DNA from 2 places in the Paenibacillus sp. 2KB_22 genome. Region 2 is predicted to be linked to the other one. Evidence: riboswitches for the same ligand, from Rfam matches in the RefSeq annotation. Region 2 holds a riboswitch; the other holds the start of a gene.
What was found. Region 2 has a riboswitch for FMN ahead of ribD (bifunctional diaminohydroxyphosphoribosylaminopyrimidine deaminase/5-amino-6-(5-phosphoribosylamino)uracil reductase RibD). Riboswitches for the same ligand answer to the same signal wherever they lie in the genome.
Positions count from the first base shown of each region.

Region 1: linked by a shared signal. The riboswitch ahead of AB4111_RS12545 (DMT family transporter) and the one ahead of ribD (bifunctional diaminohydroxyphosphoribosylaminopyrimidine deaminase/5-amino-6-(5-phosphoribosylamino)uracil reductase RibD) in region 2 are both predicted to bind FMN.

Region 1 is NZ_JBFRHG010000002.1:365,371-374,013, reverse strand. Features, by position in the region: gene AB4111_RS12560 (LysE family transporter) at 1-559, opposite strand, end outside; gene AB4111_RS12555 (DUF1989 domain-containing protein) at 697-1,305, opposite strand; gene AB4111_RS12550 (amidase) at 1,360-2,856, opposite strand; gene AB4111_RS12545 (DMT family transporter) at 3,177-4,157, opposite strand; FMN riboswitch at 4,302-4,455, opposite strand; gene AB4111_RS12540 (DinB family protein) at 4,540-5,040, opposite strand; gene AB4111_RS12535 (CGNR zinc finger domain-containing protein) at 5,184-5,735, shown strand; gene AB4111_RS12530 (amidohydrolase family protein) at 5,856-7,223, shown strand; gene AB4111_RS12525 (amino acid permease) at 7,746-8,643, shown strand, end outside.
Region 2 is NZ_JBFRHG010000002.1:816,186-824,828, forward strand. Features, by position in the region: gene ribH (6,7-dimethyl-8-ribityllumazine synthase) at 1-464, opposite strand, end outside; gene AB4111_RS14600 (bifunctional 3,4-dihydroxy-2-butanone-4-phosphate synthase/GTP cyclohydrolase II) at 567-1,799, opposite strand; gene ribE (riboflavin synthase) at 1,832-2,500, opposite strand; gene ribD (bifunctional diaminohydroxyphosphoribosylaminopyrimidine deaminase/5-amino-6-(5-phosphoribosylamino)uracil reductase RibD) at 2,561-3,664, opposite strand; FMN riboswitch at 3,987-4,153, opposite strand; gene AB4111_RS14615 (hypothetical protein) at 4,317-5,621, opposite strand; gene AB4111_RS14620 (peptidylprolyl isomerase) at 5,804-6,235, opposite strand; gene lysA (diaminopimelate decarboxylase) at 6,484-7,815, opposite strand; gene AB4111_RS14630 (spore germination protein) at 7,919-8,643, opposite strand, start outside.

The sequences.
Region 1 (8,643 bases), 450 kb from region 2:
AAATGATGGAGATCCAGCGCAATACATTCTCATTACTATGTTTGTGGAATCGGCTGGCCATTCCAGCCATAATGACATCCCACACCAGGATACCGATGAATATGCCTGAACTGTAGAGCAGCAAATGAGCCGTGTCTGTATGCTTCACAGTCGTCGCGAGAATAGATCCATAAATCCCAAGCCAGAACAGAATATTAAGTGGATTGGACAGGGCCATCAAAAAGCCGGATATAAAAGATTTTCGAACAGTGGCATCCGCAGTAGATGTACCTTGAATCCCCTGTTTCAGCTTCGAGAGCGTTTCCACTCCCGTGTAAATCAGAATAAAACTGCCAAATGACCAGAGAAAAGAGCGCATGAACGGCGTGTCCAGAAAATGGGCAACTCCAAAATAAATCAGCAGCATATACACCAAGTCTGCAAACATAGCTCCGAGTCCTAGAATCCAGGCATGCATGAATCCATGTCGGGCTCCACGGTCCAGTTGAGCAGCATTAATCGGACCGATTGGAGCGGACAATGATATTCCCAGAATAATATAACTGAACAGTACAGACATAAACACGTTCACTCCTTAACGGGTTCGATGAATTGTACCAGTCGTCACAGAAAATGGGTACAAGTCATCGTATTCCCGCAAGGAGTGAATTAGAACAAGCTACTTTTTATCATAGTGCGTCAAGGCTTGTTATTCTGTTAAAGTTCCACATCCAATTGGATTGGGGTGCAGTTGTAGCCGTTGCATGAGCTTTCTTCACAAGGACAAGCGGAGAGCCCAATCGTGAGATCCATTAATGCCTCCATCTCGATATAATCCCCCGCACGAGAATCGGGAGCTACAACATCAATCTTACCTTCACCATCAACAACGGACTTCATAAACAGATTAAAGGGATAGTGTTGATCTGGTGGTAAGATCCCAAAGGGTTCCAGTGCCGTGTTCAGATTGTGGTAACAACTGGCGTGATCCTTTTTATCGTATAACACCTCATACATCTCTGGACGACAAGCGGAGTTGAAGAAATCATGTACCCCAACGGTGTCACGGACAATCTTGAGTATTGGTTGATATTGATTGGAATACACAAACTGTCCCGGTTTAATTCGGTAAGTACGCAATACGTCCATGGTCACACCGGGGTCCAAGCGATGGTTAGCATCTGTAGCATCGTACGCCACAAAATCAATAACTTGCTGTCCCTCCAGATCCGTTATGCGTAGTAAGGAACCTTTGCTTACTTTCAGAGCATATCCCGTTTTGGCAGGGATACGATAAGACTGTTTATGGCGCTGATTCGTATTCATCCGTCACATTCCTCCGCTACTTTTTGTTTTCAGTATGCGGAGCAGATGAAGTTTTCATGCTGGAAAAAGTGGATTACCTTTCATCCCGATCCAGAGGTCTGATTGTTCAAGCTGTGCAGCCAGATGTAGTAACCAATCTTCACGTCCCTTGGTTGCCATCACTTGAACACCCATGGGCAAACCCTCAGGTGTGAGATGCAGAGGTACACTTATCGCAGGCTGGCCGGTCAGATTCGCAAGCTGGGTGAAAGGTGTATACGTAAGACTGGGCTCGAACATTTCATAGATGAGTTGTTGTTGCTGAGCCTTGTCCAACTCACTAATCCGCATCAAGTTACGGATCTGTTCGTCATGAGGTGTTAATTCTCCAATCTTAGGCGCAGAAAAAGCATTCACAGGTGTGACGTAGAAGTCATAACGCTCAAACAATGTGGACATCTGAGCTGCGGCTACATCCCATTCAGCTAAGCTATGTACAAATTCCGCGGCGGACACCTTTTTGCCAGCTTCAGCCAGAACCCAGGATTCAATCTCCATATCATCAGAGGTCAGAGCCCGGCCCATGGAGCGTTCCATGGAAGAGATCATCGCGGCCATCTCACCACTGTTCATCATATAATAGTTCTCCATCAATCTGACTCCGTTGACTGGACTCAGCTTTTCTTCAACATGATGACCTTGTTCTTCCAACCAGCGAACGAGCTTGAATACAGATTCTTTGGCTTCTGCACTGACGGGTGTACCTACAGGCGAATCCGTTGTGTATGCAATTTTCAGTTTGCGTTGATGTGGATAGCTCATATCTGCCAAGTAACTGCCTGGAAAGAGTGGCGCATGAAATGCAGCTTCAGGCTGTATGACTTGTAAGGTATCAAGCAATGCAGCACTGTCCCGAACCGAGCGAGAGAGGGCAAAATCAATCGATGCGCCTTGCCATTGGCGGCCAACTCCCGGTCCTACAGGAGTGCGCCCACGGGTTGGCTTCAATCCAAACAATCCGCTAAAGGAAGCCGGGATACGAATCGAACCGCCTCCGTCACTGGCTCCAGCCAGAGGAACAATACCCGAAGCTACAGCGGCGGCGGCACCACCGCTTGATCCACCTGGAGAGTGATTGATATTCCAGGGATTGCGACTTGGACCATAGAGGCGGGGCTCCGTAATGTTTTTCAAGCCAAACTCGGGCGTATTTGTATGTCCTATGATGATAAAACCCGCATCACGGAGTCGAGTGACAAAATTGGAATTGCGTAATGCGCGATGCTCGCTGAACAGACGGGAGCCTGAAGTCAGAAATTCACCTTCCAAGGATTGCGAGATGTCTTTCAGAAGCAGGGGCACACCGGCAAAAGGTTGTTCTCCAGGGCGAACTAAACTGGCTTCCTCCCGTGCGCGATTTTCATATGTACGAATAACTGCATTAAGTTGCGGATTCACTTCTTCAAGGCGTGCAAACGCCGCTTCCAGCAATTCAACCGGGGATACTTCCCGGGATCGGATCAGTTCAGCCAAACCTACGGCGTCGTGGGAGGTATATGAGAATGAAGACATTATGATCGTTCCTCTCTGAATATAATTCATCTGTTTATTCCATATGTCATCGTACCACCGGATTAGACAAAAGACAAAACATAGAAGAGACGTAGTGCGATAATTCGGATATTCGATATGAGGTTGAAGGGAAAAGAGGGAGGAGTTGGGATATCAAAATAAAGCAGAGGGTTAATAGCTCATATTACTCCTTGAGAAAATGATCGAGTGATATCAATGGAATGGAAATGAAAAAACCATTGCTCATCTAATACGATGTACAATGGCTTTATTTTAATATTTGATGATTATTGATTTATATGTGATGCTAGGATATTACCTTACTCTGTTCGCAGCTTTGGTGCCGCATCCGCCGCAGTTGATGATCGTTCCTGCTGTTTGGAAATGGCAAAGAGGGCAATCCAGATCAAAATAAAACCAAGCAACTGCTCCCATGTAATCAGCGTACGGAAAGCAATCCAGTTTACCAACACACCTGCCATCGGGAAGCTAAGCTCCGCGAGAGTTGCAACAGAAGCTTTGGTTGAGGACAGACCTTTGTAGTACAACAGAAGACTGAGTAGACCTGGCAACAACGCCTGACCGAGAATGTTGAGGATGACAGCAGTCTGTTCTCCTGTCCCGGATGGGAGTGTCCAGGCAGCACCTTCGTTCCACGTCATAAAGATCAGGAGTGGAAGCGCAACGACGAAGCGAAGGGAGGTGACCGTTTCGTAACGCGCCTGTCCCAGCATCAATCGTCCCATAACGGTTGAACCTCCCCATAAGGCAGCAGCCCCAAGGGATAACAAGCTTCCGGCATGAATCCAGTTGTCCCAGTTACCTAATGGCAATGTGAAGCCAAATGTAAGCAGGTACGTTCCTGCTAATGCGATGAAGAACAATCCACCAAAGCGACGTGGTAACGTTTCTTTCAATAACAGTTTAGCCAGCACGATAGCGAAGAGTGGTTGCATTTTTTGTAATAAAAGAACTGTATTCGGATCATTATGAGTAAGTGCCATGGTGAACAACACCGTTGCAAGTGCTGAACCTCCCCATGAGATAAAGATCACGGCAATCCAGTGGCGAGCGCGCAGGTTTTTCAGATCAGCCCGAAATTTCCACAGCACAGGAATGGCAATCAGACTCACGATGATATGCTCCACCAGTACAATCTGCGTGGATGTCATCGTATTTAGCAAGATAATGCGGAAGAGTGGGTCGACACCCCATAAAGCGGCGCCGAGAACTACAAGCCAGAATCCGGTATTACTTCGTTCCTTGCGGTAAACAGGTGATGCTGCTGATGTCTTTTCCATATTCAGGACTCCTTCGTCAGAACACGGAATCTTCAGTTGGCAAAATCGACAAAAGCCCCCGTTTCGGTATATACCAAATAAACGGGGGCTCATCCAAGGACATGCGTCAGGAAAGAGGCCTTCCCGTGAACGGCATGTCAATGTGTTGATCTTCTCTCATCCGGACTGTACCGTCGGCCTTGGATTCACACCAAGTCAGTCGCTAAATGTCCTTAGTTAAGTACAAATAGCGAGTCGCGGGCTGGTTCCGAAGAACATCACCGCCGGTTGGGAATTGCACCCTACCCCGAAGATCCTATTCAATTATATTGTGTGTTGAACAAGCTGTAACATTAATAAGTTCATCTTATTCCTGTAAGCGCTAGCAGTTCAAGTGTTTTTTTTAGAAAACGATATTCCAGCTTCCTTGCTGTCTGCGAAGGAGCACGATCTGACCTGCGTGATACGCATCGTGAAGTATCCAGCGGGCAAGTTCGTGTGCCCATTTCTCTTTGGAGTCCATATAAGCAGCTTCAAGCTCTGACTCTTCAAGTGCAGCCAATTGATCTCGCAACTGTTGGGCTAATCGAGTTGTACTCTTCATCATTGTATTCCATCCGGCTTCATCCGTTGCATCTCCAGGATTGCCAAACGTGTATTCATTGGAGTCTACAGCAGGAAGAGTAGGCTCTTTACCTTGAATACGGCATAATAAGCGATGATTGTAATAATACATATGGTTAACCAACTGCCAGATGCTTAATCCTCCTGAGGGTGGAATCCAGGCTGCTTGTTCTGCTGTAAGACCTTCCAAAGACTTCGACAAAGGTACAATCCAATTGCATTGATCCCATGTATCATCCTTTTGAATCAGTAACACATCTAATGCTGTTGTTTTCGTCATTGCCGTTCCTCCTTGAGTATTATTGTGATGTATGACGTAACTAGCTAAAACTGATTAATGAGGTTACACTTAATATAACACATCAAAGACAGAGTGTAACCACCTTTATTGAATTAAGATAGTTACACTAAACGGAGGTAGACATGGACAGACTTTGGACCGATTTTGTAAACAGCGATTATCACGATTGGCGTGGGGGAGATCGATCGGAGGACAGGCTCGGGAAGGCGAACTGGCAGCAAGAATTTCTGGATCGATGGCAACTTCACGCTTCTGTCCCTGCATCTCCAGAAGATGAGTTGTCGATGAGAAACTTCAGGAATGATTTGTTGGCTCTTGGAGCCCGCTTGTCTTCTGGAGCATCATTAATGGATGAAGAAAAACAGTGGTTGAATGGTGTTATGGAAGCAGGGCATGTAAAAAGAACATTGACTACAATTGATCAGGGACTGAAACTCCAACTAATAGCTGTAGAAGCTCATTGGCAACAGGTTATGGCTGAGGTAGCTGCTGACTTTGCAATAACTTTGGTGGAGGGAGAAGGGGGCAGGATTCGGATCTGTGATAATTCGGATTGCCGCTGGATGTTCTATGATGATACCCGAAGCAGAACACAGAAGTATTGTGATGATAAGATGTGCGGCAACCTGATGAAAGTCAGAAGATTTCGTGCCAAACGGAAAACCCAAAATTGAAAAATATTAACAACAGCTATATAATGTATATATACTAGCGAAATAATAGTCAGAAGCAGTACGGGTTCGTATGCAAGATGTGATCGTCTTTCAAACCAAAATAGATGGGAGATGTGTCTTGTGAAGACAAGTTATCTGTTGAAAAATGGCTGCGTGTTGTCGATGGATGCACGGATTGGACAGTATAAAAGGGCTGACGTTCTGATTCAGGATTCATTAATCATGGCGATTCAACCCGATCTGGATATTCCGGATGTGGAGGTCATCGATGCTTCATCCATGATTATTATGCCTGGGCTGGTGGATACACATCGGCATATGTGGGAATCATTGGTCAAAACAGCGGGAACCAATTGGTCATTGCCTGTTTATTTGCAGAATCTCTATTATGGTGCGATGGGAAGCAAGCTCCGACCACAGGATAGTTATATTGCTAACCTGCTCGGTTCCTTGGAAGCGCTTAATGCAGGTGTTACGACAGTGTTGGATTGGAGCATGCCGTATTCCTCAGACCATACGGATGAACTGATTCGTGGTCTTCAGGATGCGGGGATTCGGGCAGTATTTGCTCACGGAGTTCCTGGTGAGACGAACTACTGGAACCGGGATAGTCAACTGACATATTCAAACGATGTGCGAAGAGTCAAAGAACGTTATTTTTCATCACGGGATCAATTGCTTACTTATGGGCTTGCCATTCGTGGTCCGGAGTTCAGTCATTGGGATACAACGGTAAAAGAGATCGAGCTGGCCCAAGAACTGGATGCCATCTGTTCCATGCACGCTGGATTTGGCAGCTGGGGATCGGTAGATCGCTCGATTAGTCACATGTATGAAGCGGGGTTGTTAAGTCCTCGAGTAAATATTGTTCATGGTAACACCATGGGTATGGACGAATATAAAATGTTGGCGGATAGCGGTGCTTCCCTGTCGGTCACACCTGAGGTCGAAATGATGATGGGGCATGGATACCCGGCCACCGGCTATTTTCTTGAACATGGGGGAACCCCTACACTTGGTGTAGATGTTGTAACGTCCACAGGCGGAGATATGTTCTCGCAGATGAAGTTTGCACTTCAGGCAGAACGATCCAGAGCCAACGAACAACTTTTGCAGCAGGGTGAGATGCCAGGTGAATTGAACTTGCAGTCCAGCCAAGTACTGAGATTTGCAACTTCGGCTGGTGCACAAGCATTGGGATTAGAGCAGAAGGTCGGTACGTTAACCCCAGGAAAGGAAGCAGATCTGATCATGATTCGTACTACGGATCTGAATCTGTTCCCCGTCCATGATCCAATCGGCGCTGTCGTTCAGTTCGCTAATCCATCCAATGTGGATACCGTTTTTGTGGCAGGTCGCCTTGTGAAGCGAGAGGGTAAGCTGTTGCATGTTGATTTGGACGCCATTCGTCATACAGCGATGCAGAGCCAAGAATATTTGTTATCCCAATACCGGATGTCGGACGCGGAGAGAATTGCTTTTTCCTAATTCGCTTTTTCATAAAAGCCAAGAAATAGTTACTTCGTATTTTCATATACACCTCTAGCTGTATAAAGAGGAAAGGAAGAGCCATATCATGCGATGTGGCTCTTTTACATGCTTGCATATCGTCGAATTAGACAGGATAACGGAGGAAGGGACAGCGGAAAAAGACGAAAAAAGCTCTCATTCTCTTTACTTCATATAACAGAGAGTTATAGATGATTTCCTTAGAAAATAAGGCTCTTAAAAACTGCGCATAATATAAATTATACGCAGTTTTGTTTTAAATCGATTTTCATATTCAACCCCGTGCAACAGTTCATGATAATTTTCGCGAAAAAAGAACAAAATAAGAGATCCTTAAAAATAAATTTAACCAAGCAACGCGATAACGTGTAGAATTCGATAGGTTTTTATAGGTGATCGATAAGATAGAACAAATGACTTTTTCATAGAACAGATGGGAAACCATTTAATCTCTGCTACATCCATAGCACATTCAAGATTCATGACGAGAGGAACATGACTATGCGTGAGAACGAACATCGATCTTCATTATTTCGTAAAAAACCAATTGCCTCGGAGGGCGATAACAGCAGTGCATTAAAACGGGCGCTCGGTCCCTTGGATTTAACCACACTTGGGGTGGGTGCCATTATTGGTACCGGGATTTTTGTGCTGACCGGTGTAGCTGCCGCAACGTATGCTGGCCCGGGTCTTGTACTGTCATTCTTGCTGGCAGGTATCATATGCGCCTTTGCTGCATTGTGTTACTCGGAGTTTGCTTCAAGCATACCGGCATCAGGTAGTGCGTACACGTATAGTTATACGGCTTTTGGTGAAGTGATTGCCTGGATTCTGGGATGGGATCTGATATTGGAATATGGATTCGCGAGTGCGGCCGTAGCCAGCGGATGGTCTGGATATTTCCAAACGTTATTGTCCGGATTCGGATTGGAGTTACCACATGCACTGACAAGTGCGTTCAGCCCGGAAAAAGGAACCTATTTTGACATCACGGCTGCAGTCATTACGTTAATTATCACCTTCCTGCTAACCCGAGGGGTAAAAGAGGCGGCTCGTGCGAACGGCATCATGGTTGGGATTAAAATTATCGTGGTGTTAATCTTTATTGGTGTGGGTGTCTTCTATGTAGAGCCAGCCAACTGGCAGCCATTCTTGCCCTTTGGAATCTCAGGCGTAACAGCGGGAGCAGCAACCGTATTCTTTGCTTATATCGGATTTGATGCGGTCTCCACAGCTGCAGAAGAGGTTAAGCGGCCTCAACGGGATTTGCCGATTGGAATTATTGCGTCACTGGCGATCTGTACCGTTCTCTACATTGTTGTATCATTGATTCTCACAGGGATCGTGCCTTATAACATGTTAAATGTAAGTGATCCGGTTGCGTTTGCATTTGAATTTG
Region 2 (8,643 bases):
TTTAGCTGTTTCGTCAAGTTCGCCATCTCAATTGCCGCCGTAGCTGCATCCCAACCTTTGTTACCCGCCTTGGTTCCGGCACGTTCAATCGCTTGTTCAATATTTTCTGTCGTAACCAATCCGAAGATCGTAGGCACGCCAGTTTTCAGGTTAATTGCTGCTACCCCTTTAGCCATCTCGTTGCACACATAATCGTAATGCGTAGTTGATCCACGAATAACTGTTCCCAGGGTAATCACCGCATCATATTTGCCGCTCTCCGCCATTTTCTGCGCAACCAAAGGGATTTCGAACGCTCCTGGAACCCAGGCTACATCCACTTCATCATCCTGCACACCGTGACGTTTGAATGCATCGAGCGCTGCGCTAAGCAATTTACTGGTGATAAATTCGTTGAAACGTCCAACGACAACTCCATATCTGGATCCTTCTGATACTAAATGTCCTTCAAAAAATTGTGGCATTCAAGTCATCTCCCTAACGATATAATGTAATGTAAGTAACGGAAATCCCTAATCAATCTCTTCCATAAATTACATGGTGAACGTTGTTCATCTAAAATATATTTACTGTTCGTTCTGCTCGATATCATCAAACTTGAGCATATGTCCCAGCTTGGCTTGCTTCGTATGAAGATACACCGTATTGTCCTCGTTCTCTTCCATCTGGATCGCAACACGCTCTACGACTTCAAGTCCATATCCTTCAAGACCTTTAATTTTACGAGGATTGTTCGTTAACAGTCTGATCTGACGAACCCCAAGGTCTTTCAGAATTTGGGCGCCAATCCCGTAATCACGCAAGTCGGCAGCAAATCCCAGCTTCAGGTTTGCATCCACGGTATCCAGACCTTCCTCTTGCAGCTTGTAGGCTTTGAGTTTGTTGATTAGACCAATGCCCCGACCTTCCTGTCTCATATAGAGCAGTACGCCGTTTCCTTCCTCGTGAATCTGTTTGAGTGCCGCATCAAACTGAGGACCACAGTCACAACGATGGGAATGGAATACATCGCCTGTCAGACATTCAGAGTGTACACGTACAAGTACGGGTTTGGAACCATCAATCTCACCTTTAACCAGAGCCACATGCTCCTTGTTGTCTACAGCGTTTGTATAGGCCACTGCTTGAAACTCGCCAAAGTCCGTTGGCATACGTACAGCCACTTCACGTTGAACCAGCTGCTCTTTTTCGTTACGGTAACGAATCATGTCTTGAATACTGATCAGCTTCAGATCATGTTTGCGGGCAATCTCCTGCAGATCCGGAAGTCTGGCCATTGTGCCATCTTCCTTAATCACTTCACAGATAACGCCTGCGGGATACGAACCACACATAATGGCCAAATCTACTGCCGCTTCTGTGTGCCCGGCACGACGAAGTACGCCGCCGTCTTTTGCAATGAGCGGGAACATGTGACCAGGCTTACGGAAGTCCCCGGCTCTCGCCTCAGGATCGATCAGACCTTTCACGGTTATAGAGCGTTCATGTGCCGAGATACCTGTGGTCGTATCTTTGTGGTCCACAGAGACGGTGAAAGCTGTTCCATGGAAATCCGTATTTTGTTGAACCATCGGTTTCAGGTTAAGTTCGTCCGCACGTTGTTGTGTAATCGGAACACACACCAGCCCTCTACCTTCAGTAATCATGAAATTAATGACTTCAGGTGTCGCCTTTTCGGCCAAAGCGATAAAATCGCCTTCATTCTCCCGATCTTCATCATCCACAACAATGACAGGTTTGCCACGCATGAGATCATATATGGCTTCTTCTATTGTGTTCAGAATGGATTGTTCTGACATTGGTCCACCTCCAGTTTATTTCTGTTCTCTTTCTATGCAAATCCGTGATTGGAGAGGAAATCTTCACTGATACTGCGCGGTTTGCCAGCACCAGTCTCCCGATGTCCTCTCCCATACTGGAGCAGATGATCCACATATTTACCCAAAATATCGCATTCGATATTAATGGTATCCCCTGTCTTTTTCACATTTAGTACAGTTTCACCAATGGTATGCGGGATAATGGAAACCGTGAATGAGGTATCCGATGTATGGACAACGGTCAAGCTAATGCCATCCAGTGTAACCGATCCTTTGGGGATCAGATATTTGAACAACTGGTGATCATCCGGCTTGATCTCAAACACAATCGCATTCTGATCACGTGTTATACTGCCAATCACTCCAGTACCATCGACGTGGCCCTGAACGATATGTCCACCAAAACGACCGCCTGATTGCATGGCCCGCTCCAGATTAACTTTACTGCCAGATTGCAGCTGACTGAGATTGGTATGGCGATACGTTTCAGGCATTACATCGGCGGTAAAACCTCCACCTTCCAGCGTTGTCGCAGTTAAACATACTCCGTTCACTGCTACACTATCACCAATCTTCAGATCGTCCATGATGGCGGAAGCTCCGATATTCAGGACCATCGCTTCGCCTTTCCGACTAATACGCCGGATCTGACCAACTTCTTCCACCAAACCGGTAAACATGCTGCCGCCTCCCTTGTTTAATATATATAGAACCAACTTACTATTTTAAAATCCATTTATTTATTCAGGCCACACCGGAATACCGCCAATGCTGATATTATCTCCAACTTGTTCGATCTCCAACTGATTCAATTGAATTGCCTGATTCATACGTTCCACACCCTCGAAGCGGAAGCTGCCAGGTGTATCATAACCGCCTACAATCTTAGGAGCGATAAACATGAGCAGTCGATCGACCAACCGTGCCTCCAGCATGGCTCCATTCAAGGTGCCCCCACCTTCAAGCAAAATCGAACCAATCTCACGCTCACCCAACTTGCTAAGTCCGCTTAACAGATCCACACGTGGTCCAGGACCACAGCGGATAATTTCAACACCATAGGCTTCCAAACGTTCAGCAGCTTCAGGACTCGCTTCGTCTGTTGTCAATACCCATGTTGGAGCTAGTCCATCCTTAACCATTTTTGCACCTACTGGGAGACGCAACTTGGAATCCACCACGATACGTACCGGGCTGATGCCTTCCACTTGCAAGCGGGTTGTAAGCTCCGGATTATCCGCGATCACCGTGTCGACGCCAACCATAATGCCTTGGTGACGATGACGAAGGGCATGCACAATCTCACGAGCGGACTCGTTGGAGATCCACTTGCTGTCTCCGCTGCGAGTAGCAATTTTCCCATCCAAGGTAGTAGCCGTCTTCAGTGTCACGAAAGGAAGGCCGGTTGTAATAAATTTAATGAATTTTTCATTCATGCGTCTTCCACGCTCACGCAGTACGCCAACTTCAACTTCAATGCCTTGTTGACGAAGCATGCTTATGCCTCTGCCGGATACTTGCGGATTTGGATCTTCACAACATACCACAACACGTTTTACCTTTTCATGAATCAGGCGTTCACTGCAAGGTGGCGTCTTCCCATAATGACTGCAGGGCTCAAGTGTAACGTATACCGTACTGCCTTCTGCATCGCTGCCTGCCATGTTCAGCGCATGCACCTCCGCATGACCAGTTCCACGTTTCAGATGGCTCCCCAGACCTACAATACGACCCTCTTTCACAACTACACATCCAACAACCGGATTAATTCCCGTCTGTCCTTGTGCTCGTTCCGCCATATCTAGTGCTAGTGCCATATAAAATTCATCATTGATCATTTCCAAATCCGTTCACCCCGCGGTTTAAAGTCTTGTTTATTAAAAAATCCCCGTCGAACAACCGTTCGATGGGGATGATGAGAGACAAATGTCAACAACAGGAGTCAAATGGATACAGCACGCCAACACTTTGCCCAAAACTTCATTTCGGGCAAGTGAAAATAGACACATACCTTAATGAACATCAATTACAGGTAAAGAGCTTTTATAGTGTGGCATATGTATGGAACTGTCCGGCGTAACCGGATCTTCCCTGCACAGTGCAAGACATTACAAATCATGACTGTACAGCAATACTCCTGCTGAATGCAAACCTGTTAGGTCTGCACCTCTCCTTCTCCCATCCAGACTATACTGTCGGTTCTGGAATTACACCAGATCAGCCATCTGCCACAGGCAGACAGGTCACGGACTTTGCATCAAGTGCTGGACATGTGTCCTTACACTTCCTGCATCACCGCCGGTAGGGAATTGCACCCTGCCCTGAAGGATTGCTTTCGTTATTAATTGGATGTTAGCACTTTAATGCCAAAAAATCAATTGTTTTTTGTTCCTTTTTGTCACATACTAACTTTTAATAAGCTAAGGAATACCAAAAACCGCTACTCACAAAGAGAACGGTTTTTGGTAAGATCCATCTCATATCCACCGCATCATTCTACAATTCTGGAAAACACCAGCTCGCCATATGCTTCAATTCTTTGGCATTATGAAAGGGAATGCGGTCAGGTTCTTGCAGGGGCGAAGCAGGAATCGGGAACTCTCTTGCCACCCTTCTGACCCAACTTGTGGAATCAATCGCGATAGCTGAGCATTGCCAGCGTCCATTCGTTCGTGGTCGAAACGTCCCATGCAAATCTGATTTTCCCGGCATCTCGGGAAAGACACCATCCAGATATTCAACGATGACACGTTTGTCTCTGACTTCATGACAATATACTGTCACCCATACGCCTTCCCGGACCCGAACAGCATACACATCTCCAGACTGTACCTCCCCGGTACCTGCATCAGGAGATGCCTTGGGAACTTTGCCACGAACACTCCTCTTTTTCTCCAATGCCCCTAAGATTGTGTCCTTTACAGTTGGATTCTCTTCAGGCTTATCCGCAAGAGATATATTCGTCAGATCAAAATCATGGAATATCTTGTTCAGGTTGTTCTCATTGATTCCGACAGATGAGTCCCACCACGCCAGAGGCGCCTGTACCTCAACCCGCACATTGGGGCGCTCGTCACGCTGTATGTAAGTAGTGTATTCTGTTATCATTCCGGGATGTTCCGACGTATCCAGTATGCCAATCAGAGCTAATGTCTCAAGCAAGTCACGGTATGCATATTCCTTCTGTGTAGGCAAAAGACGTTCCTTCTTGTGTGCTATTGCTGCTTTGCTGTAGCGTGTTTTCGGAGGTAATTCGCGCAGCACCGTTAACACCGCACGGAGTGTCCAGCGGTCGTACTCATTTGGTATTGGAAGCTCCTGCGCGGCAGCTAGCTCTCGAAGTGCCAGTACTTGTCCAAAAGGATCACCATCCAAAGGTGTTCCATTGGTCATGCGCCAATACCATTGCAACGTCGTGTCGGTTGCTTGGTCTACGCTTAATCCACAGATCTTACAAGTACTCGAAGATGGATATGGCGTGTGTTCATGGCTTGGCATACCGCTTGCAATAAGCTTGCCCGTAAGCAGCGAGCGCCAGATCATGGGTGCTGACCACAAAGAAGAAACAAAGGCCTGTGCTGCTTCATTAATCGTCCATTGATTTGCAAGTTGTTTCAGCTCAGTGATTGTTTCATCATGTTGCGGACGTACAAATCGGTTCGGTTCATGCCCTGCTGCCTCAAGCCCTTCTCGCTCCTGTGCGGATATACTCTGAGAAACATCATGTCGGGATGCCTGTAGTTTTTCGTCCCACCGTGTGGGTCCGCTATAGACCTGTTTTAACAAACGTAATTGATCCACTGTATCCAAAGGTTCTTCATCCTCCCTTGTCGCTTCGTCTAACGCCAGAATAAACCCAGGCCAGAACTTTCGCCAGATCCATTATGCTCATTTTGCAGTATTTCATGATGAAAATAAAAAAAGTGCTTCTATAAAAGAAGCACTCCGAGTTTAAATCAAGTAAGTCAAAGTTACAAAGCTTATTAAGCTTCTACAACTTCAACAGTTTCCATTTTGTCTTTACCTTCCAAAGCGTCCACGAACTCCATACCTTTAGTTACTTTACCAAATACAGTATGTTGTCCATCCAAATGTGGTTGCGGTTGGTAGCAGATGTAGAACTGGCTTCCACCTGTGTTACGGCCAGCATGTGCCATAGCAAGTGTTCCGCGCTCATGTTTGTTCGGGTTAATTTCACAGTTGATTGTGTAACCTGGGCCACCTGCACCGGTACCGTTAGGGCATCCGCCTTGAGCTACGAAGCCCGGGATAACGCGGTGGAATGTAAGACCATTGTAGAAACCAGAGTTAGCCAGTTTCTCAAAGTTTGCTACTGTGTTTGGAGCTTCTTGATCGAACAGATCGATCAGAACTTCTCCGCCGTTTGCCAATTTAATTTTCGCTTGTTTCGCCATATGTAAATGACTCCTTTCGTATTGACCATCGTTAATGGTGCCAAAACGCATGACCCTGGGTCAAGCATTACAGCACTTTTCTTAGTGTACACCGAAAATGACTGGATCGCAAAAAAAACGGCAACTTTTTTCACAATTTAGTCCGAATACGTAAAAAGCAGACGAAAAAGGAAGTTCCCTTTTCATCTGCTTCAACTATAGAATCCCTATATCCTGAATAATGCAGAAACGCATTATCATTTGACGAATTAGCGAGTTACTGGCTGTTTGCCAATGCGCGCTGGTACCAGGTCATTCTGGATGATATCTTGATACGTCTCACGGCGTACTACGACATCTCCTTGACCGTCTTTGACAAACACAACAGCCGGACGACGAATCCGGTTGTAGTTGCTAGCCATGGAGTAGTTATACGCGCCTGTGCAAGCTACAGCGAGCAGATCACCACTTTCCACTTTTGGCAGATCCAGATCCCAGATCAACATATCGCCACTCTCACAGCATTTACCCGCAACAGATACTGTTTCCTGAGCAGCCTCATTCGCACGGTTGGCTAGCACAGCTTCGTACTTGGATTCATACAAAGCAGGACGTGGGTTATCAGTCATACCACCATCAACGGCAACGTATTTACGCACGCCCGGAATGTCTTTGCTTGTTCCAACGGTATACAGCGTTGTTCCCGCTTCACCCACGATGCTACGGCCTGGTTCAACCCAGATCTCAGGTACGGCATAGCCGATTTGGGCAAAATGATTTTTAACTGCGTCTGTAATAGCCTTCACGTATTGCGCAACTTCAAGCGGCGTATCTCCGTCGATATAACGGATTCCGAATCCACCACCAAGGTTAACCACTTTGAAAGCAACGTTAAGACGTTCATATACGCTTGCTGCAAATTCAGCAACACGTTGAACAGCCATCTGGAAGCCTTCAACTTCAAAGATCTGGGAACCGATGTGGGAATGCACACCGAGCAATACCAGGTTAGACTGCTTGGAAGCCAAGTCAATCGCTTCAAATGCTGTACCATTACCGATATCGAATCCAAATTTGGAATCCGTTTGGCCTGTGGAGATATATTCATGCGTATGGGCTTCAACACCAGGCGTCACACGAAGCAGAATGTTTACTTTACGATTTTTGTCTGCTGCTACAGCCTGCAACAGATGCAATTCATTGAAGTTATCGACAACAAAGCATCCAATCTCTGCATCAAGAGCCATTTCGATTTCTTCCAGCGTCTTGTTGTTACCGTGGAAATGAATGCGCTCAGCCGGGAATCCTGCTTGCAGTGCAGTGAACAGTTCACCATCAGATACAACATCCAGGGAAAGCCCTTCTTCAGCTGCAAGGGCACACATCGCCATTACACAGAATGCTTTACTTGCATATGCAACTTGGAAACCCAATCCGGAAGCACGGAATGCTTCCATGTACTCTCTGCAACGCTCGCGAACCAATTGCTCGTCCACAACATAAAGGGGGGTTCCAAATTGTTCTTTCAGATCTGTTGCATCAACTCCGCCAATCTCCAGATGCCCTTGCGCATTTATTTTACTTGTACCATGTAAATACATAATCTGCATTCCTCACTTTTTATATACTGGAACAGTTGCTATTCCAATGATTTTACACCAGTATATCAAATTAGGCAGCGAGATGAATGGATTTTTCGGAAGATCATTTGTGTTTTTTACTTTTTCGCAGTTCACCGTCCGGATCATCGGACATTTTGGTGTTGTCACGTGTTTTGTTGAATGATGGACGTTTTTTATTTTCCAGTAAAGGAAGCCGGAATAAAAAGTTGCCCAAGGCCTTTGCATTAAACGGTATAAAAGGCCAGAGATACGATGAATTATACGACCGGTGAACCGTGAGCGCCAATATGAGCAATGTACAGCCAACGACCAATCCCGGAACTTTGAATATCGCTACTGCTATGAGCAAAAACAGTCTGACCAACCTGTTGGCGAGCCCCAGCTCGTAACTTGGTGTGGCAAACATTCCAATAGCTGCGATGGCCATATAGAGTACAACCTCATTGACAAAGTATCCCGTTTTCACGGCGATATCTCCAACGAGAATGGCCGCGATTAAACCCATGGCCGATGCCAGAGGTGTAGGCGTATGAACCGCAGCCATCCGCAATAGATCGACACCAAGTTCTATGAGAAGAAACTGCAGAATCAGGGGCAACTTTACATTTTCCTGTGGACCAATGAAGTCAAGTCCCATCGGTTTGAGCGAAGGTTCTATAACCATGAGAAGCCATAGTGGCAGCAAAAACAGCGATATGAGAATCCCTGCAAAACGCACCCAACGTAAATACGTTCCCATCAATGCCGTCTGTCTATTTTCCTCTGCATGTTCACACAGGTCGAAGAACGTCGTTGGCAAAATCATTA